4 regions of the Afipia dichlorophenoxyacetatis genome follow, and region 2 is predicted to be linked to each of the others. Evidence: riboswitches for the same ligand, from Rfam matches in the RefSeq annotation. Region 2 holds a riboswitch; each other region holds the start of a gene.

Region 1 (5,431 bases), 1.1 Mb from region 2:
ACGATAAGCTGGAACTTCCATACACGCGGAATTTGAAAGAATGAAAGGCCCGTCCTATTTCAATCGCTGCTTCCGCCGTCGCTTTGGCCTGACGCCAACTGAGGCGAGAGGCGCTACCGCTAATGAAAGATCGCTTCAGCACGGGCAATCGTGGCTGTCGCATGTTGGCTTATGCATTGACATGGATGAAGTCGCGCAGCAGCGGATAGATTTCATTGTTCCAGCGTTTGCCGCTGAAGACGCCATAGTGGCCGACGCCGGCCTGCATGTGGTGCACCTTGCGATACGCGCGGACGCCCGTGCAGAGATCCTGGGCCGCGAGGGTTTGACCGATCGAGCAGATATCGTCTTTCTCCCCTTCGACAGTCATCAATCCCATTTTCCTGATTGAGCCGGGATTGATCAGCCTGCCACGGTAAGTGAGTTTGCCCTGGGGTAGCAGATGCTCCTGAAAGACATCGCGAATGGTGTCGATATAGAAATCCGCCGGCAGGTCCATCACTGCAAAGTATTCATCATAGAAAGTCTTGATGGTGTCGGCCTTGTCGGTCTCACCCTTGGCCAAATGCTCCAGCAGATCCTTGTGTGATTTGATGTGGCGCTCCAGATTCATCGAGACGAACGCCGTCAACTGGATAAAGCCGGGATAGACCTTGCGGAACGCGCCTTTGCACTGCAGAGGTACATAGTTGATCAGATTGTCTTCAAACCATTTCAAAGGTTTAGACTTCGCAAATTCATTGACCTTGGTTGGCTGAATGCGCGTGTCGATTGGTCCTGCCATTAATGCCAGGCTGGCTGGGCGCGCCGGGTGATTGTCTTCGGACATGATCGCGGATGCAGCGAGCGCCGACACGGACGGCTGGCAGATCGCGATCATATGAGACCGTGGCCCGAGCCAATCCATAAAGGTGATCAGGTGTTCGGTGTACTCGTCCAACCCGAACCTGCCTTGGCTGAGGGGAATATCGCGGGGATTATGCCAGTCCGTGATGTAGACGTCGTGATCCTGCAGCAACGTCTGAACGGTCCCACGCAACAGTGTTGCGAAATGTCCGGACATCGGTGCCACGAGCAAGACCTTCGGTTGCTCCGGTGCGCCATCCTTCCTGAAATGCAGAAGCGAGCCGAACGGTGTCGCGAACGGAATTTCCTCGCTCACCTCATGTGCGCGATTGCCGACCAATACCGGTTTGATGTCGTAAGGCGGGCGGCGATAGGTGAGCGAGCTGCGCGAAATCAGCTCCAGCGCGGCGGCAAGGCGGCCGAACACTTTGTCGGACAGCCCCTCTCGGAAAAACCTGCCTTCCGGAAAAAGCCGGAGAAGGGCCAGCGCTGACGCTGCCCCGCTTCGCCATGGGGCGGTTGCATCCATGGTGTTCTGATAAGTTTGATACATCATCGGTGACATCGGCATCATTCCTTGCCGTTTTTGCCATGCAACTTCGGCGCCAGAACCGCGATCCGCCCGCCTCTTGTGGCTGGCATGTGGTTTGCTGAGTGAAAGTGAGCCGCCGCTTAAACAACAGGCAGGCGGATATTTGTGCAGGCGTAGAAGAGGCATGTCATGGCCAAAGCCACACTCACCATCAGCAGTAAGAATTATTCGTCGTGGTCACTGCGCGGCTGGCTGCTGACCAAATTTTCCGGACTCGAATTCGATGAGATCGTTGTCGCCGCGGACGATGCATCGGCGCGTGCGGAGATCTTGCTGCTATCGTCTTCCATTCTGGTCCCCTGCCTCCGGCACGAGGGCGCAACCGTCTGGGACACTCTGGCGATTGGCGAATATCTCAATGATCTCAAACCGGAAGCGCAGCTATTGCCTGCCGAGCGGATACCCCGCGCGCATTGCCGTTCCATCTGCGGCGAGATTCATTCAGGGTTCACGACGCTGCGTTCATCGCTGCCGGTCAACCTGAAGGGCCACTTCCCCGGTTTCAAGATCTGGTCCCGCGCCCAAGCCGACATCGACCGGATTTGCGCGATTTGGAGCGACTGCCTGGAAAAATCCGGCGGACCATTCCTGTTTGGCCATCGCACGATGGCGGATGCCATGTATGCGCCGGTCGTGACGCGGTTCATGACGTACGATGTGCAGCTCCAGCCTGTTCTCGCAAGCTATGCAAAGCGGATCATGAGCCTTCCGGAAATGCAGGAATGGATTGCGGCCGCGAAGCTCGAACCTGCGGATATCGAAGAGCTGGAGGTTGAATATTAGGCGCACTTTGCGTGCAAATGCCTGCTCGCTAGCCAAACACCTTGCGTGTTCTCGGTGCGCAGCGAGCGACTTCTGGGATGCCAGAGGCTTTTCGACGCATCAATTTTCAATCGCGCCGTGTCGCATTGGGAATCTCATACGGGATTCAGCGACATCCACCGCTGCGCAAAACTTCCGCACACGTCGTCCATTGTCGAAGCCCGCAATGGCGCGGAATTCGCATGATCGATAGCAGAAGCAAACGAGTCGACGATGAGGTCGCTCACTGCGGCCTCGCCGGATATCGCTTTGCCTGAAAGGACAGCGTGGAGGTTGCAATGAACAAGCACGATCCGGTGATGAAGTTCTCGCACGTCAAGCCCGAAGACACGGAGTTCAAGGGCGGAGGCCTGCGCGATTTCTTTCTCTATCGCGATCTTGGAATCGCGGACGCAACGGGCGGCCAGGTGATTGCTCATCTCGTGAAAGCGAACATGCCGCCGACGGATGGCACCGGCTGGCATCGCCATGATTGCGATTTCCAGATCGTCATCATGACCAAGGGCTGGGCGAAGTTCATGTATGAAGACAAGCCGACCTTGGTGAAGGCAGGCGATGTCGTGCATCAGCGGCCGGGCATCACGCACTACCTGTTCGATTATTCACCGGACATGGAATATCTGGAGATTGTCAGCCCCGCCGACTTCAAGACGGTGGATATGCCTGCCCCGACCGACACCGTGCCGCCGGTGACGCCATGGCCGGCGGATGCAAAGCCGGACTGACTGTTCACTCGTGCAATCAGCGGCTGCGGCGGCAAGTCTGCTTGCTTATTCAGGCTCCCGGAGATCTCGCCTCCGGGCGGCGTGCGACGCCCAATTGACGTTTCGTTAACGTCTTGGGCAGCCATCCCCGCTGTCCACCGCTCTCCACCGAGAAAATCTGCAACAAGCCATTGACGCGAATCGCGATCTCATACCACATGTAGTCGTCATGGTTCTTCTGGGCACCAACACCCAGAAGCTAAGAGGGAAGCCGGTGCGCTGTCGGATCTTTACGATCTGCAGCAATGCCGGAGCTGCCCCCGCAACTGTAACGGCGAGCATCAGCTCTTATAGTCCACTGGACGACCCATCGGGGTGTATCCGGGAAGGCAGAGCGACGCGACGACCCGGAGCCAGGAGACCTGCCGTGACACCAGAAAACGTCCTCGGGCGGGGTGTCCCGGTGGTCGCCGCTGACGGCTGACATTCGGTCAGCCGCTTTCATGCAGCGTCCCCTCGGCCCAAGCCCCCTAATCCAAGAAGGGGTTTGCCGAATGTCTTTGTCAGTTGAGATTTCCAGTAACGGTCGTCAGGCGCCAGCCATAGCAGCGCGCGCACCGGAGGCGCCGTTTTCCGCGCCGGCGTTTCACGTCATCCGCCGCAATGGCAGCGTGAGCGGATTCGATGCCAGCAAGATCCAGATCGCGGTGACGCGTGCGTTCCTGGCTGTTGAAGGGCAGGCTGCTGCCGCGTCGCGGCGTGTGCACGAAACCGTCGAAGAGATCACCGCGCAGGTGGTGACGGCGCTGACGCGTCGCGTCGATGCCCAGCGCGCCCTGCATATCGAAGATATTCAGGACCAGGTCGAACTGTCGCTGATGCGCGGCGGTCATCACAAGGTGGCGCGTGCTTACGTGCTCTATCGCGAAGAACGCGCCAAGGCGCGTCGTGAATCCGACCCGGAAATCGCCGTATCTGCCGCGCCCACGTTGAATGTGCGCGGCGCTGATGGTGTGCTGCGTCCGCTTGACGAAGAGCGGCTGCGGCGCGTGATTGCGGAAGCGTGTGAAGGCCTTGATGGCGTCTCGGTCGAGCCGGTTCTGGCTGAGGCCCGACGCAATCTCTATGACGGCATGACGCTCGATGAGTTATCGCAGGCACAAGTCATGGCGGCCCGCACGCTGGTCGAGCAGGAGCCGAATTATTCCTACGTCAGCGCGCGCCTATTGCTCGATTCGTTGCGCCGCGAGGCGGTCTCCTTCGTCGAGAAGCGCGAACAGCTTCCCAGCCAGTCGGACATGACGTCGCAATATGCCGATTACTTCCAGACTTACGTGGGCACCGGCATCGTGCACGAACTGCTCGATCCCGAATTGCGCCGTTTCGATCTGGCGCGGCTTGCGGCGGCGCTGAAGCCTGAGCGTGATCTGCAATTCCAGTTCCTCGGCCTGCAGACCCTGTACGATCGCTACTTCCTGCATGTGCGCGGCACACGCATCGAGTTGCCGCAGGCGTTCTTCATGCGTGTGGCGATGGGCCTTGCGCTCCGCGAGATCGATCGTGAAGCGCGCGCCATCGAGTTTTATGATCTTCTGTCGTCGTTCGATTTCATGGCCTCGACCCCGACGCTGTTCAATGCCGGCACGCTGCGGCCGCAATTGTCGTCCTGCTTCCTGACCAGCGTACCGGACGATCTCGACGGCATCTTCAAGTCGATCAAAGATAACGCGCTGCTCGCCAAGTATTCCGGCGGTCTTGGCAATGACTGGACCCGCGTGCGAGGCCTTGGTGCGCATATCAAGGGCACCAATGGCGAATCACAGGGCGTGGTGCCTTTCCTGAAGGTGGCGAACGACACGGCGATCGCCGTCAATCAGGGCGGAAAACGGAAGGGCGCGGTCTGCGCCTATCTCGAAACCTGGCACATCGATGTCGAGGAGTTCCTCGACCTGCGCAAGAACACCGGCGACGATCGCCGCCGCACCCATGACATGAATACTGCCAACTGGGTGCCGGACCTATTCATGCAGCGCGTCGAAGCCGATGGCACGTGGACGCTGTTCTCGCCGGACGAGACGCCGGATTTGCACGATCTTTACGGCAAGCCGTTCGCGAAGGCCTATGAAGCGTATGAGGCCAAGGCTGAGCGTGGCGAGATGCGGGTGTTCAAGCAGGTGCGTGCGGTCGATCTATGGCGGCGCATGTTGACCATGCTGTTCGAAACCGGACACCCATGGATCACGTTCAAGGATCCTTGCAACATCCGCTCGCCCCAAGGGCATGTCGGTGTGGTGCATTCATCTAACCTCTGCACCGAAATCACCTTGAACACGTCGGACCGTGAAGTCGCCGTCTGTAATCTCGGTTCGATCAATCTCGTGGCGCACGTCACCCCGATGGGGATCGATCAGGCCAAGCTTGCGCGCACCGTAAAGACGGCTGTGCGGATGCTCGACAATGTGATCGA
Region 2 (5,431 bases):
CCGCCGCTCTGGTTGCGGCTTCGATGCTTGCTGCACCGGCGATGGCGACGACCGTCGTTAAGACCGGACACGGCGCGATCACGAAGAAGGTGGTGATCAAGCCGTCAGTTGCCAACGCGCAGGCGCACTTCGTCAAGAAGACCCATCACCATCGTCATCATGCTCACAAGCGTGTGGTCGTCGTGAAGAAGAAGTTCTGAGATTTCAGAACCGATATTTCCTGAGCGCTGCTATGCAACGCCCCCGCATCGAAGCGGCTCTCGGGAAAGAAGACCGGCCTGTGATCATCGCCCAAACGATGACCGCAGGCCGAGCTTGTAGTGTCGTCAGGGGACGATCGGTGCGCTGGCGAAGCGAACGCCGCCGATCACGCTGAAGCCGGGACGCAAGAAACCGTCCGGGTTGACGTATTGCTCGTTGAGCAGGTTGTCGATCCGCGCGAAGGCCGTCACGCCCTCAGCCACTTTGTAGTTCGCGGCCAGATTGACGAGAGTGTAGCCAGGCGTGATGAGCCTTGCGCCAGTGAAGCGGTCCACATCGGCGAAGCTGCTGAAGCTGATGGCCGTTGCCGACAATGTGAGGTCGTCGATCGGGGTCCAGATCGCCGTATAGCTCATTTTATTGCGCGGCCGCCGCACTAGCTCCAGACCGGTCTGGGCGTCAATCGCATCGGTGTAGGTGTGGTCAAAGCGGACCTTGAAGCGGTCGTTGAAGGTGATCGCCGCAAACGTTTCGAAACCGGATGTCTTGGCGGCTCCGATGTTCTGGTTCTTGAAGAACGGGTCGGTCGGATCGGCAATGATCAGATTCGTAATGTTGTTATTGAAGTAGGTCGTTCCGAACCGTACGCGGTCGTTGGCGATCGGTTGCTCGAAGCCGACATCGTAGCCGCGGCTTTCTTCCGGCTTCAGGTTCGGATTGTTGCTGTTGAAGGTGTTGTCATAGAGTTGGGTCAAAGATGGAGCCTTGAAGCCTGTGCCGTAAGTTGCCTTCAGCTTCGTCTCCGTACCCGGTACAATGTAAGCAGGTGCGATGCGATAGGTCGTATGATCGCCGAAGGCATCGTTGTCGTCGATGCGGACGTTGCTCACTACAAAGAAGCGGTCGGCGAATTGCGATTGCAATTCGATATACGCGCCACGGTTCCCATTTTCCTTTGTTGAAACCGTGTTCGAGTCGAAGCGCTCGATCTGGTATTCGCTGCCGACAACGAGCGTTTGACCCGGCATGAAGTTCGCAACGCTGCGCCAGTCATACTGGTTGCGCTCGCCGTTATTGGTCGAGAATTGGGCCGGCAAGAAGGTGGTGAAGTCGAGCCCGTAGGGATCGAAGTTATTACGCCGCTGCACATTGAAATTGGCGCCGAAATAGTTCTTCCAACGGCCGTCGAATGCGGAGACGACAGCTTCACTGCGTGTAAACAGCTGCGTCGAAGCCGTACGGCTTTGCTGATCCGCCGGGAAGGAGAATGTTGGATCCGAGCCCGTGAAGCCGAGAAGAGCTTCGGTGTACCGGCCCGTGAAGTTCAGGGCGAGATTTTCCGAAACATCGACACCGACTTTGGTCGAGAATGTCTTGTTGTCGTAGTTATTGGTGAAGCGCTTCTGGCCGGAGGGCAGCAACTCCAAAGGCGTGACTTGCGCGCCCGCCGTATGGAATTGCTCGACATTGAAGTTGTAACTGACGGGTCCCTGAGAGCCGCTGACGCCGCCGGAACTGTTGATGGTGCCGAAGCTGCCCCCTTCGACCCGCGCTCTGACAGTGGCCGGGCCTTTTCCACTTTTTGTGGTGATCGAGATCACGCCACCGATCGCATCGGAGCCGTACAGGCCGCTTTGCGGGCCGCGCAGAACTTCGATCCGGTCGATGTCACCAGTCAGCAGGTTGCCGAGGTCGAAATTCCCGGTAGGGTTGCTCGGATCGCCGACGTCGATGCCGTCGATGAAAATTTTCGTGTGATTGGAGTTCGTGCCGCGCATGAAGACCGACGTCTGGCCACCAGGACCGCCGTTTTGCACGACGTTGAGGCCGGGCACCGCCTGCAATGCGTCGACAACGGTACGGCGCTGATCGCGCTCGATGTCGGCCGCGGTGATCACTGTGATCGAGCTGGCGATCTGGCTGACTGGTGTCGGTACGGTCGTTGGTGATGTAACAGTGAGCGTCGGAAGCGCGTTTGCGTCCTGCGCAAGGGCAGGGCTCGTTGCCACGGCGCCTGCGACGCACGCGGCGAGCGGAAGTGCAAGCCTTGCCGTGGTGGAAAGATATTTCGAAAGAAGAGTCACGTTGTTGCCCCGTCGATGCCTTGAATCGCGGAGCCGGTGACAACACGCGCAGACACGATAAGGCGCGGCATGCAAACGCTGCCGGATGTCTCGTCGTGACTGAGGACGCGGGCCATTGGCCGAACCTCCGCAACAGTTACGCCAAGTCACCGCTGCGGAACGCCGCTCCTTCGCACGCCCCGTACGAGGGAAGGATGACCGGTACAGGCAGGTCTCCTGGCTCGCGGATCATCGCCGTTGTCCGCCTTCCCAAGCCTCAAGCGAGTGGCCATGGCTCAGTGGCATTGTGGACAACGGCTCACCGCTGACAGTTGCGGGGGCAGCTTCGGAATAGCCGCGAATTGGTGTTTGCGTTATGTTGCGAACAACCGCACGGCGGCACCGAATTCCCTATTCGCCAGCTCACGCTGGCACCTGTGCCGTGGTTGCAATCAAGCTGCCGGAGCCTGCCTTGTCAATGCCACAATGTCCAAGAAACCCAAGGCGTTGGACTTCAGCACAATGAGTTGCAATCCGGTGACATACACAAAGCAGGTGGGATTGTTGCTGCTGGCCGCCGCGCTGGTAGGTTGTACGTGGGCGGGCGGCAATGACGGGCTGTCATACACCGCCGATCGTGGCATCGAGAATCAGCCGTATCCCACCAATTATCGTTCCGAGCTGCTGGCGTTTCTGCGCACCTATCTGAACGATCCGCGTGGCGTAGGCGATGCCGCTATCGCGCAACCGGCCCAGCGCAAGGTGGGCGGACGGCTGCGTTACGTGACCTGCCTGCGCTACAGCATGCGTAAGGCGGATGGCACTTACACGCCTGCGAAGGAGCGCGCGGCGCTCTACATCGATGGCCGGCTCGATCGCATGATCGAGGAGGTCGACGATATTTGCGCGGGGTCGACCTACGCCGCATTTCCGGAGATGGAAAAGCTGACTCCCTGACCTAGTGTCCCGATTCCAAAGTTCGCTGCACCGCGCGGCGAGTTCCGGAGCGAACTTTGGATTTCGAAAGGACACTAGCAGTTTACGATTCTAGTGTGGTGGTTCAGAAGTTCGCCGGAAGGACTCGCAGGGAATATCGGGCGAACTTCTGAACCACCACACTAGTGGTTACGGCGCGCCAGGTGGAACCGGCTGCCGCCACCGGCTGTTACAATTCATGCCGGAATTCACTTTGCTGTTGATCGAACGATTGGCTGTTAGGCGATGGGCCTCGTGCGTCTTGCGGTTGTGATGTTTGCCTGCGAGATTCGCGGTCTCCATGCAGCAGAGGATGCGGCATGACATTGAAGTCGACAGGCCGATTGGTTCTGTGCCTGCTCCTGTGCCTCGGAGTGGGCGTCATTCAATCGATCGTCACACGACCTGAAATCCCGACCTGGTATGCGGAGCTGGCAAAGCCCACCTGGACGCCGCCGCCGATCGCGTTTCCGGTGGTGTGGACTGTTCTCTACATCCTGATGGCCGTCAGCCTGTGGCGGCTATGGGACAGGGCTCCGCCGTCGCGGGCGAGGCTGATCGCCATCGGATGGTTCTTTTTGCAGCTTGGGCTCAACGCCGCCTGGTCGCCGGTGTTCTTTGGCTGGCACGGCATCCAGACGGCGCTCGCGATTATCGTGGCGCTGCTCATCGCCATCGCGATGACGATTCTCTCAAGCTCGCGTGTGGACCACCCCTCGGCGTGGCTGCTGGTGCCGTATCTGATCTGGGTCGGCTATGCGACCACGATCAACGCCGGGGTGGTGGCCATGAACGATTTCAGCTCATGAGAAATGCTGCACGATCGCCTCGGATGCACGCCGCCAGGCGCGAACGTTCTCGACTTCAAGCGGGACCGGCTCGGAAGCCACGCGAACGACGACGAGTTCGCTCGCCGGATCGATAAAGACCCATTGGCCATGGATGCCCACGCAGGCCAGCGTGCGCCGCTTTCTGTCGATTTGGTAGAACTTGCTGCGGTAGGCAGCGTCCGCGAACAGTTCGACGAATTCACCGCGCGACCATGCGGCAGGATCGCCGTTATCGTTGATATCGTCGATCCACCAGCCGGGCACCACTTGCCGGCCGCCCGCAACACCGCGTTGCCGGATCATCTCGCCGAAGCGGGCGAGATCGCGCACCCCGACGCAAATGCCGCCAGCGGCACGCATCGCGCCTTCCGAATCGAGGGTGATGTAGGCATCGGTCTCCGCGCCCAGCGGCGTCCAGAGGTATTCACCGAGCAGATCGGAAAGGGCGCGGCCCGCCGCGCGCTCATAGACCCAGCCGAGCATGTCGGTGTTGGTCGAAACGTAGTGAAATGTTTCGCCGTGCTTCTTGCCGTCCGCCTTCTGAGTGGCAAGGAACGCACGCAGCGGCATGAAATCTTGCCCCGGCTTGACGACATCCCAGCCCACTGCGCGGCGATAACGTGCCACGTCGCCGTTCGGATCGTTGTAATCTTCCGTGAACGTGATGCCGACCGACATGTCGAGCAGGTGGCGCACGGTGCAACTGCCGTAAACGGACGCGGATACTTCCGGCACATAATCGCTGACCGGGCGATTCGGGTTTAGCAGTCCCTTGTCAACGAGAATTCCGCCGAGCGCACCGCAAATCGATTTGCTGACAGAGAACACGATGTGCGGCGTTGTCGCGTCCATGCCCTGCGAATACCACTCAGCGGCGATGCGTCCGCGGCGAAGCACGAGAAAGCCTTTGGTGTAGGTGTTGCGCAATGCCTCGCGCAGCGTGGTCGAGCCTTGCGCGCCGTTGAACGCCACGTGTCCAATCTCGGAGAGGTCATATTCAAGTGGCGTAGGATTCTTGGACGCGGCGATATTCGCCGTCGGCATGATGCGGCGGACGTTGTGGTAGCTCCAGTTGTTGTAGGGCTGCGTGCGCCAGTTCGCGAGCGTGACCAGCTTGTCTTGCGCAGGCGGGAATTCGTTCATCAGACTCTTGACGGTCGTTGGGGCGTTCATCGTGCTTGCTTGCTCTTTTGTTGAGACGAGATTTCAATTTGCGGAAGTCACGCGTTGAAAACGCGCATCTGCATTCTGCGATTAAATCGGCGCAAGGCAACAGACATTGCATCATGTGTGAGGGCCGGAATCGGCAGAGAATCGGACTCGGAAAGCCAAAAACGGCAAGAGGCTCGGAGAAAAACAATG
Region 3 (5,431 bases), 2.2 Mb from region 2:
CCAGCTCGCCGTCACCATGCGGAACAAGGGGCGAAAGATTCGGGACAAAAAGCCTCGGCCGGATAGCAACAGATCCAACTCATGCTCACTGACCTTCTCGCCGCGCCGGGCGCGCTGAAAGTTCCGCCACACGTCCCGAAGAATTACGAGATTGATCAAGGCAATGGAGAGCAAGAAGAAGGCCGATGCACCCGTGCCGATGATGCTGCCAAGCGCTTTGAACTCCTGAAAACGGCTTTGCAACGCAAATGCCGCCGCAGCAATCACAGCAACTGCCAGTGCAATGGACAAAGAATGGCCAAATGCAAAAAATAGTCCCGCGGCCAGAGGATGCTTGCCATCCTGCATCAGCTTGCGAACGACATTGTCGATCGTTGCGATATGATCCGCATCTACAGCATGCCGAAGGCCGAGCACATAGGCCAACAAAGCTGTCCCGAGCAGCGTTGGTCTGTCAGACAGCGCCAGGATGGCCCAGGTCCAGGCCAAGCCGTTGATCGCCAGCAGGAAGACGTAGAGTGAGATGATCCTGCTGCGCGAGGCAGTCGACGCATCATCGATGGCGAGTTTCAGATGTCTGAGCATGGTCTCAACCGGCGGGGTGCGTAAGAGGGAATTTCATTGTTGATGCCCACGGTTGCACAAGAGCCGCCATGCCAACCCCGCGCCGCTCAGGCTAAAGGCAAAGCCGCATGTGCAGAGCCCCACGATTGTGGCAGCCCGCAACGCCGGGTGTGACGCAAGCGGATTGAAATCGAGCGTATGAAGCGTCCGGAAAAGGCTATCGCTGCCCGGCACAAGCCAGCCATCATCCATCGACAAGAAGCCGGAAAAAATCCAGGCCAGAACGACCGGGGAGATGACGAGTCCTGAAATGTGATGCCATCGCCGCAGGCCGCCTCTGACTGGCCCGGAGCGGAGTCGCGCAACCCCAACAAACACCCCAAGCATGGTACCGATGGTCGCCAGCAGTGACAGCCACCACATCAGTTCGCTCCAGACGCGATGGTGACGGCGCAACTCCGTCACGTAGAGCCAATGCGGGATGCTGCCGACATAGTTCAGCGCGCGCTCACTTCGCGTGGTGGCAAGAACCATCCGACCCGACTTCGAGGACATGTAGAGGTATGTGCCCGCCTCATCATTCAATACGACGCGTGTGAGTGGACGATCGGGATCGAAAGCGCTTGCGACCGTCCACTGGTCATAGTCGATCTGCTCAGTGTTTGCGCGGGACATGTCCAGACGAGCTGGCATGGGCCGCTCGGAACGCTCCGGAAATGGCACGAAATGCATGACGATCCCGGACGCAAACCACATCGCAAAAAGCAGGCAAAATGCTACACCCCACCAACCATGCAGCGTTGTTGCCCGGATGCGCATAATGGCCGCTTACCACTTCGCCGAGGCAGAGAGCTCGAACGTTCGTGGCGCACCCAGATAGACCTGATCCGGGTAGCCCGGGTCTGACCATGCCGCATAGAGAGCATTCGTCACGTTGCGGACGCGGAAGCTCACCCGCATCTTCTCCAGACCTTCCCACGACAAATCCTTGCCGGGGATATCGACGAAAGCAAAAAGATCGCCCGTCGTGTACGCCAACATCGCCGTGAGATTGTCCTCGGCGAGATAGCGCTGACCGACATGGCGAATGCTGCCACCGAATTCAACTGGCCAGCGCCACTCATTGAAGCGATAGGAGATACCGGCATTGACGATGACCGGTGCGACGTTCGATGGCGTGTTACCCGTCCAAGCATCGAACTGGTCATATCGCGCTTGTATGAGGGCGACATTCGCCCAGAGCTTCAGGTTGTCGGTGGGACGTATCGCTGCCGCAAGCTCGACGCCTTGGGTGTGGACCTGGCCGGCAAGGGTCGAGACCGCATTCGTGAGGGCCACATAGACATTGTTGCGCACCATATCATAGGCGGCGAACGTGGCCTCGGCGCGCTTGTTGTCTGAAATCACTTTGACTCCGGCCTCATAGATGTGGGCGCTCGTCAGCTCCAGCGATGTGCCCGGTGTCACGGAAAAAATGCCGGCCGCGGCAGGATCGTAAGCCGTCGCGTACATACCGTAGAAGAGCATCCCCTTCACAGGCTCTAACGTCGCCGCCGCCCGATAGGACACGGGATTCCAGGTTTTGGTGAATGGCTGGCCCGCAGGGACAGTGCCATCGAAGTTGATGCCGTTGCGCGACAACGTCAGGTCTTCCACACGAATGCCGCCGATCAATGCGAGCATTGGCGTGAGTTTAAGCCGATCTTCGATCGAGATCGCGGCATCGTCGAGACGGCTATTTCGGATGTTGGGTTGGGGCACGCCATAGAGGCCCGGATCGGGATTGAGCACCGTCACCGAGTCGGCCGGGTAGGTGTCCGGATTTCCTTCCTGCGCGAATTGGATGTCGTTGCGGCTGACCGAGAGCTGGGTTGCGAGCCGGTTCTCCATACCGAAGAACGATGTGTTCCAAACGAGATCGGTATTGTCGCCGATGACCTGCTGCTTGTGCGTTACAAAGAAGCGATCACGGTCAATCACCGAGTTCGTGGTATTGAAGGCGTAGGTCTCGCTGTCATACCAGTAGCGCTTGGCGCTGTATTCGTAGGCCTGATTCTTGATGGTGACGTTGTCGGTGATATTCCATTCGAAGCCGCCGCGCACGAAAACCTCGTGCGCTCCAACGGAATTATCGGCCACATTGTAATTCGTCGTTGTCGTACGCTTGTCGATGGTGACGGGACCAAGGACCGTTCCGTCGAACGTATTGATCGCTGATCCTGCTACGACTCCGTGGGTTGAATACGCCCCCGAAAAAGCCGTCGTCGTCAGCGGTGTTCCCCAATAGGCATGACCGTCATCGCGGCGGTACTCAACAGCACCAAAGACCTTGAATGAATCGTTCACCTGATAATTCAGCTGGCCAGAAACATTGTTGAGCTGCTGATAGTCGCCTTGGACGAAGCTGTTGATCTTCGACGAACTGACGTCGAAGCGATAGTCAAGCCCCGGCACGGTCGTACTACCGCCAGAGCCGTAATGCGTTCGATAGGTACCGAGCGAGTCGATCGAGCCATCAAGCTGGCTTTTGATCGGCCCCGAGGTTGGCTGGTTGCTCACATAGTTTACGGCTCCGCCGATCGCGGCGAGCCCTGACATGATCGAGGACGGCCCTCTGAGGAATTCGACTTGATCGAGACTGGCTGTGTCCATCACGCGAGAAGTGATGCTCTGCGGGCCGATCCAAATTCCGTTGTAAAGAACCGTTATCTCGCCATAGGAAAAACCACGCATGGAGAAGCCGCCGGGCGCACCGGCTGCGTCACCCGACAGAACACCGACCGCACCTTGAGCGGCCTCGGTTGTCGTGCGATAGCCCTGTTCCTGCATCTGTTGCCGGCTCACGACATCCACGCTCGCGGGAGTGTCATGCACCGTCAATCCAAGCCGGCTTGCGCTCGCTGCGACGGCATTGGAATTGAGCGGCGTTGGCGAGCTTTCCGGATTAGCAACTGCTCGCGTATCGGCCTGCGGCGCCGCGCGCTTGGACCTCTTCGCCGCAGCGTCTGTCTTCTTGCCGGGACGCGTTGCGGTATTCGGCAGCGTTGGTGCTTGGACCTCAATCGGCCCAATGGCCTGCGGGCTTTGCGCTGATGCCGGCCCTAACGTAGAAGCCAGCAGGACTCCGAGCGGCAGCGCCGGACTGATATGCCAACGCTGTCTGGATGAGGTCAGTTTGTGCGAATGCGCGCAGCGAAAGAGCTGCGCAAAAGATAGCTGGGAATTGAACACGGTTGTGCCCGACGGGGAACAATTGGACCGTCACGCACGTTTCCCGCGGCCTTCTGCCTTTCGCCCCAATGCGGCAGACACCAACGGAGTAACCAATACCTCGGAGCACCCCGCCCGACGCATTCGCGCATGACCACGGCTGGTAGCAGGTCTCCTGGCTCGCGGGTCGCGGCCTCTGACCACCTTCCCAGGATTATCCAATCCCAGTGGTATTAAATGGTCGTCGGCTCGCCGCTTACAGTTGCGGGGGCAGCTCCGGCATTGTCCAGAGAGGACGCACCGAATTCCCTTAATAGCCCTCACGGGCACTACCACGGCCACAGTGAATTGGGCTCGGCGGTGAGTCAAGTACTCCTCTACCAATCATGATTGGAGATTTCGTCGGCGGAAACGACAAAAGCGGTTCTCAACACCGGATGAACCTGCTTTCGGGAAGAGCAACTAATCGTACGCTGCTTTGTTGAAAGAAAAGCCGCCCCAACGGGCAGCTTTTCAATACGTTCAAGCGGCGATCAGCATTGGTGGGATTACCCGATGAGAGTCTTTCTGACCTGCATTGCCGGCTTTGCTATGACGTGCATGAGCGGAGCTCCCGTAGATGCAGCACCGGCCTACTGCTCTCCGAAGGACAATACCGCACGCATACTGAGTAAGCCCTCGCCGAACGACATTCATCCGGATTGGCAGGGTGACAATGTCATCGGGACAGCCTGGTCGCTTGCCGTAAAAAAGACAGTGTCCAACTCGACCGGCGTCTACGCATTTGGCGATTTGATCGGTACACGCCGCGGCGTCGTAAGCCGAAACGTCTATGTTCTCTTGTCTGAATGGGAATGCAAAGGCCAGGCTACGTCCGCGACCGCCCCATCCTCTCCGGTCGTTTCACCCACGCCCAAACCTCGGTAAAGCCCGACGCGGATGTTGTTCCCTTGATGCAGCGTTCGCTGCGCTGACAGCGTTCCGGAAGAGCAACTAGTCGCGCATTGTACCGCTCAAGAAAAAAGCCGCCCCCGACGGGCGGCTTTTCAATAAGACTGACAAAATCATCAGCTTATCTGGTTGCGGGGACCCAGAGCAGACGCCCCTACAGAATTACTCCAATCGTCATTTCCTTATAAACGCTTACGCTCTTCTCGGTCTGCTTTGCTCTCAATAGCCAACCTCGGCTTCAACTAACGCGAGGTCGCCTAAGAGCCAACACTGCCCCAAGCCCGAAACTGTTGACAGCCTTCGTCCCCTATCAAGAGCACGTTGTTAACGGCAGCGACATCTTGCGCTCGCCTATGCTTCCAAATCCACCACCGTAAGAGGTACGTTGGAATGGAAAGGCATTGCCGCAACAGCGCACTGCCCGTAGCAAGCAGCCTATCTCTTCGACAAGAGGTAGCGGACGCGCCCCCCGCACCGCGTTCTTATCGTTTAGACGACGTGGTAGCTTGAAACGTTCTGTCGCCGAAACAGTGCGGAAATGACGATCAGGAACATCGTCAGATTGAGGAATCGTCCAGCGAACGATCCGAACGAGTTGACGAGCAGAAGGTAGAGTATCATCGGAAATATGACTTGCGGCTCGAGGCGCTTGACCAACTCTGCGAACATGAGCAGCAGCCCCAGCATGATGAGAGCCGCGACGACC
Region 4 (5,431 bases), 1.8 Mb from region 2:
CAGCAGATCCGTTTCTGGCAGGTCTTGGGTATGAACAAAGGTATCAGCGGCAGTGAGCCGTGCCTCGATGCCCGCGCGATCAGGATGCATCTCGCCATCAGAGGAGAACGCCCAGGACGATGCCGACAACCAAGCCTCGCCGGCATCTTCCCGCGTTTCCTGCGTGAAGACATCAGGGATCGACGATAGTCCGACACCATATTGCCCCGGACGTGGCCCGAACACGCGCGATGCGCGATGACGATAGGGATTTTCTTCGATCTCTTCTTCGCGCTCCGAGAGTGCCTCAGTCGCCGCCTCGAACAATTGCGCGAGGTTCGAGAAAACATCGCGGAACAATCCGGACATCCGCAGCGTGACATCAATGCGAGGACGGCCGAGTTCGGCGGGCGCAATGATCTCATAGCCGGTCACCCGGCCCGATCCGTGATCCCAGCGCGGCACAATGCCCGCAAGATGCAGGGCCATCGCAAAGTCTTCGCCAGCGGTGCGCATGGTCGCGGAGCCCCAGAGATCCACGACCAGCCCTTTCGGCCAGTCGCCGTGATCCTGCAAGTGACGGCGCATCAACTCCTCGGCGAGCTTGATGCCTTGCGCATGAGCCGATGGCGTCGGCACAGCGCGAGGATCAACCGCAAACAGATTGCGTCCTGTGGGCAGCACGTCCTGGCGTCCACGATAGGGTGAACCCGCTGGCCCCGGCGCAACGCGCCGGCCGGCCAGTGCATCAAGCACTGCGCCCCTCTCCGCTTCACCACAGGCTCCGCGGCCGAACACATGCAAACCATCGCCGAACTGGCTTTCCTTGAGATCGCAGACAAAACGATCGATCTGCGGAATGGCCTCGGCCGGCGCGACCGATGCAGCAAGACCCAAATCGTCTTCCAACCCGGAGGCGCGCGCCTCGTCGCGGATCGCTGAAATCAGACGCTGACGTCGTGCAGGGTCAAGGCCATCGGCGGTTGAATATTCGTCGAGCAACTGCTCGAGCCGACGCAAGCTGTCCGGCACAGCGGCCTTTGCCAATGCCGGCGGCAAATGACCGATCGTGACCGCACCGATCCGTCGCTTGGCCTGCGCGGCTTCGCCGGGATCGTTGACGATAAAAGGATAGATCATCGGCACGTCGCCGATCAGTGCGTCCGGCCAGCAGGACGAGGACAGCGCGACGGACTTGCCCGGCAGCCATTCGAGCGTGCCGTGCGCCCCCATGTGGATGACGGCGTCGATCCCCTGGCGTTGGAGCCACAGATAGAACGCGACATAGGCGTGGCGTGGGATACGCGAGAGATCATGGTAGTCGGCATCACGCTCGCCGACCTCGCCACGCTCTGGCTGAAGGGCGATGATGGCCTTGCCACGCCGGATCGCTGCAAAGTGAAACGCGCCGGCGCGGCAATTCGGATCGTTCTCCGGTGCGCCCCAGGCGCGCGCGAGGTCATCCTGCAACGGGCGTGACATGCCCGCGAGCGCCGCACGATACTCGGCAACACTCCAGGTCAATTCCTCCCGCAACAGAATGTTGCCAAGCGTCTCCGCCGTCTCCAAATCGAAGCCGGCTTCATTCAGATCGGAGAGCAGTGCTTCAATCGAAGCCAGCGCATCAAGCCCAACCGCATGCGCGATCTGATGTGGACGACCTGGATAATTCGAGAGCACGATCGCGAGTTGCTTCTCGCCAGCCGGCTTGCTTGCGAGCCGATGCCAGGCGGCCACCCGTGCAGCAACGGCGTTCACACGTTCATCGTCGGCCCCGTGCGCGAGACGAGCGAATTGCAGATCGGGATCGCGCTCACTAACCGACTTGAAGCTCACGACGCCCGAGAACAGTCGGCCGTCGACCTCCGGTAACACCACATGCATCGCGAGATCTCCCGGTGAGAGACCGCGAAGCGACCCGGCCCAATCCTCGCGCCGTGCCGTTGACAGTGCGACCTGGAAGACCGGACACGATGCAACATCGAATGGAGTGCTGCCGTCGTCACCGACCGCCGAGAACGCCGTCGCATTGACGACGGCAGCTGGTGGTGTTTGCACAAGATGCGCACGCAGCCAGTCAGCGACGCCCGGCGCCTTCAAAGAAGTGACGAAGACGCCATAGGCATCAAAGCCCCTGTGCCGCAACGCTTCGATCAGCGCGTCAACCGGATTTGTGTCGGCAGCGGCGAGATAGGAACGATAGAACGTGACGAGCGCGCGCGGCCGCCCATCGGATGTCGGCGCCGCCACAACGCCACGAACGGGGTCGTAGAAACCGATCTCGGGAATATCCTGGTCCCCGACCACAGGTCCCGCATAAAGTCCCGACGCCAGCGCAAGCTGTGCGATCGCCGCCTGCGCCGCCACGGGGCCGCCCTTGTCGCAGAGCGCCTTGAGCCGCCTCAGTGTTGACACCGGCAGAGTCGAGAATGCATCCAGTCGCACATCGTCGCGGCCATCTGCCGGCAGCACGGCCAACGCAATGTCGCGTGTCTTCGCCAGTTGATGCAGAGCTGCGAGCCCATACGGCCAATAGGACTCCCCGCCAATCAACCGCACAAGAATGCCGCGCGCATGCGACAACGTTCGCTCGATATAGGTATCGACCGACAGCGGGTGACGCAGCTCAGCCAGATTTGCGAGCCTCAGCGACGGCAGGCTGGCCTGCCCGCGTCGCCAGCCCGACGCGAATGCCGCAAGATCACTGTCGGAAAACGAGAGTACCACGAGATCGGCCGGATCCTGGCCGATGTCTCTTGGCGTCGCGGTCTCCTCAAGCCCGCGGCTCTCGCGAAAGACGACGTGCATCAGATGCCGGATCCCTCAAGACCAAGTCCTACCTTGATTGCAGCTTCGTCGATATCGCCGTGCTCGCCGATCACAACCAGTTTCGACTGCCGCGGACGCGCACCCCAGGGCTGATCGAACTGATGGCGCACCCGCTCTCCGACCGATTGCAGCAGCAAACGCATCGGCTTGCCTTCAACGGCGAGGTAGCCCTTGGCGCGCAGCACGTTCTGTTCGCGCGCCAGCCGCTGGATCGATGCGACCAGCGCGTCGATGTCGGCGACCTCCGGGAGATCGATGACGACGGACGCGAAGTCATTGTGCTCGTGCTCATCCTCGCCGTCATGATGCGAAGGGCGCGCGGCAAGATCGTCCTCTGCGGCTGCTTCGAGGCCGAGGATCACGCGCAGGTCAACGGCACCGTCGACGACCGGCAGCATCGGGACGCGGCGCGGCATCTCGGCTTCGATCGCTGCCTTCGCCGCTTCAAGCCCTGCCGAGCCTGCCAGATCGGCCTTGGTGAGCAGCACGATATCGGCGCAAGCGATCTGGTCTTCAAACACTTCCGAGAGCGGCGTTTCGTGATCAAGATTGTCGTCGGCTGCGCGCTGCGCTTCCACAGCGACCGGATCCGGCGCAAAGCGGCCCGCCGCCACCGCTTCCGCATCAGCAAGCGCAATCACGCCGTCGACAGTGATCCGTGACCGGATTTCCGGCCAGTCGAACGCCTTGAGCAGCGGCTTCGGCAGCGCCAAGCCCGACGTCTCAATCAGGATATGATCGGGCCTCACGGGGCGCGCGAGCAATTGCTCCATCGCCGGAATGAAATCATCGGCAACCGTGCAGCAGATGCAGCCATTCGCAAGTTCGACGATGTTTTCTTCCGGGCAATTGGCATCAGCGCAGGATTTCAAAATCTCGCCATCGACGCCCTCGCTGCCGAACTCATTGACGAGCACTGCGAGCTTCTTGCCGTTGGCATTGGTGATCAAATGGCGGATCAGCGTGGTCTTGCCCGAGCCGAGAAAGCCGGTGACGACGGTGACAGGGACTTTTGCGAGCGAATTCATTCGGCGGCCTCCGGCACAGGCGCAATGGGGGGAATACGAGCGAGCGATTGTTTGCGGAAAATTTCCGGGCGGCTGCGCCACGGCACGAGGCCGTCGGGCGCGGCTGCATAGGCCGATGCGCCGGCGATCACATCGCGCGCATTGGCATCCGACAGGCGGCCATAGACGTAAGACCAACGCCCTGGTGCGCTAAGCGCAACCGAGCAACCCTGGCTGCACGCGGACAGGCATTCGACCGGAACCACGCTCACGCCTTCGGGTACACCGGCGTCGAGGATCGCTGCATGCAGGCGCTTGCCGGGCGAGATCTCGCCCTCGCCGACCGTCTGGCCGGCCCGGCAGGTAATACAGACGTGAAGTATGACGGTCATCGCCCCTTCCAAGGATAGACAGCGGGAGGGCGATGAGGAGCGCGAATCCACCCGAAGGAAGGCTCGCTTCCCCGTCGCGGAACACCCCGTCCGCCGGTCTCAAACGTTGCGTTGGCAGGTCTCCCGGCTTGCGGAGCAGGATTTTATCCTTCGATCCCCACCTTCCCACCCCCGTTTGGGGCAGTGGCTTTGGGCATCTCTCCGGTCACGGTCGCGGGGGCGGCTGTTTTCGAACCCAAATCTTCCGATTTGAGCCCTATCGCATTCCCTCTTCGCCTGTCGTAGGACAGGAACCAACGCAGGTGCACCATTTGCCGATGCCCGCAACTTGTCAAGCCGAAGGACCACCTCAGATATGTCTGAACAAGATGCCGCTGCGAACGAGGACGCCGCCTCCAAAACCGCTGTCGATACCCGCCACGCCGAGAAAATGGCGAAGATCAAGGTTGCCCGCGACAAGATCATGGCAACCAAGAGTGGCGAGAAAGGACTGATCATCGTTCATACCGGCGCGGGAAAGGGAAAATCATCCTCCGCCTTCGGAATGATCGTGCGCTGTGTCGCGCATGGCTTTCCCTGCGCGGTGGTGCAGTTCATCAAGGGAGCCTGGGACACAGGCGAGCGCCGCCTGCTCACCGGCCATTTCAGCGATCTCTGCCAGTTTCATGCGATGGGCGAAGGCTTCACCTGGGAAACGCAGGACCGCGAACGCGATATCGCCGCAGCAAGAGCGGGCTGGGAGAAAGCGAAGCAACTGATCCTCGATCCAAACTTACGCATGGTCGTGCTTGATGAGATCAACATCGCTCTCCGCTACGACTATCTCGAGATTTCCGAAGTCGTCGACTTCCTGAAAACCTCGAAGCCACCGATGACGCATGTCGTTCTCACCGGGCGCAACGCCAAAGACGAGTTGATCGAGATTGCCGACCTCGTCACCGAGATGACGCTGGTCAAACATCCCTTCCGGTCCGGCATCAAGGCCCAGCCGGGCGTCGAATTCTGAAGACGGTTCGATGGCGCGCGCATTGATGATCCAAGGAGCGGGTTCGGACGTGGGCAAGTCGCTCATCGTCGCGGGCCTCGTGCGCGCTGCAAGGCGCCGCGGGTTGCGTGTGCTCCCCTTCAAGCCACAAAACATGTCGAACAATGCGGCTGTGACGGTGGACGGCGGCGAGATCGGCCGGGCGCAGGCCTTGCAAGCACTGGCCGCTGGCGTTGAAC

The links. Region 2 has a riboswitch for cobalamin ahead of ACZ5C3_RS07480 (TonB-dependent receptor plug domain-containing protein). Riboswitches for the same ligand answer to the same signal wherever they lie in the genome.
Region 1: linked by a shared signal. The riboswitch ahead of ACZ5C3_RS02245 (ribonucleoside-diphosphate reductase subunit alpha) and the one ahead of ACZ5C3_RS07480 (TonB-dependent receptor plug domain-containing protein) in region 2 are both predicted to bind cobalamin.
Region 3: linked by a shared signal. The riboswitch ahead of ACZ5C3_RS25370 (TonB-dependent receptor) and the one ahead of ACZ5C3_RS07480 (TonB-dependent receptor plug domain-containing protein) in region 2 are both predicted to bind cobalamin.
Region 4: linked by a shared signal. The riboswitch ahead of ACZ5C3_RS15995 (DUF1636 family protein) and the one ahead of ACZ5C3_RS07480 (TonB-dependent receptor plug domain-containing protein) in region 2 are both predicted to bind cobalamin.

The regions. Positions count from the first base shown of each region.
Region 1 is NZ_AP029250.1:477,545-482,975, forward strand. Features, by position in the region: gene ACZ5C3_RS02225 (hypothetical protein) at 1-44, shown strand, start outside; gene ACZ5C3_RS02230 (polyhydroxyalkanoate depolymerase) at 170-1,411, opposite strand; gene ACZ5C3_RS02235 (glutathione S-transferase family protein) at 1,568-2,221, shown strand; gene ACZ5C3_RS02240 (cupin domain-containing protein) at 2,539-2,985, shown strand; cobalamin riboswitch at 3,178-3,408, shown strand; gene ACZ5C3_RS02245 (ribonucleoside-diphosphate reductase subunit alpha) at 3,519-5,431, shown strand, end outside.
Region 2 is NZ_AP029250.1:1,613,423-1,618,853, forward strand. Features, by position in the region: gene ACZ5C3_RS07475 (His-rich protein BRANT) at 1-200, shown strand, start outside; gene ACZ5C3_RS07480 (TonB-dependent receptor plug domain-containing protein) at 327-2,285, opposite strand; cobalamin riboswitch at 2,475-2,718, opposite strand; gene ACZ5C3_RS07485 (hypothetical protein) at 2,751-3,221, shown strand; gene ACZ5C3_RS07490 (TspO/MBR family protein) at 3,560-4,048, shown strand; gene ACZ5C3_RS07495 (serine hydrolase domain-containing protein) at 4,043-5,242, opposite strand.
Region 3 is NZ_AP029250.1:5,409,184-5,414,614, forward strand. Features, by position in the region: gene ACZ5C3_RS25360 (HoxN/HupN/NixA family nickel/cobalt transporter) at 1-585, opposite strand, end outside; gene ACZ5C3_RS25365 (PepSY domain-containing protein) at 619-1,383, opposite strand; gene ACZ5C3_RS25370 (TonB-dependent receptor) at 1,393-3,795, opposite strand; cobalamin riboswitch at 3,923-4,123, opposite strand; gene ACZ5C3_RS25375 (hypothetical protein) at 4,330-4,701, shown strand; gene ACZ5C3_RS25380 (VpsF family polysaccharide biosynthesis protein) at 5,215-5,431, opposite strand, start outside.
Region 4 is NZ_AP029250.1:3,388,037-3,393,467, forward strand. Features, by position in the region: gene cobN (cobaltochelatase subunit CobN) at 1-2,787, opposite strand, end outside; gene cobW (cobalamin biosynthesis protein CobW) at 2,787-3,836, opposite strand; gene ACZ5C3_RS15995 (DUF1636 family protein) at 3,833-4,207, opposite strand; cobalamin riboswitch at 4,304-4,520, opposite strand; gene cobO (cob(I)yrinic acid a,c-diamide adenosyltransferase) at 4,563-5,213, shown strand; gene ACZ5C3_RS16005 (cobyric acid synthase) at 5,224-5,431, shown strand, end outside.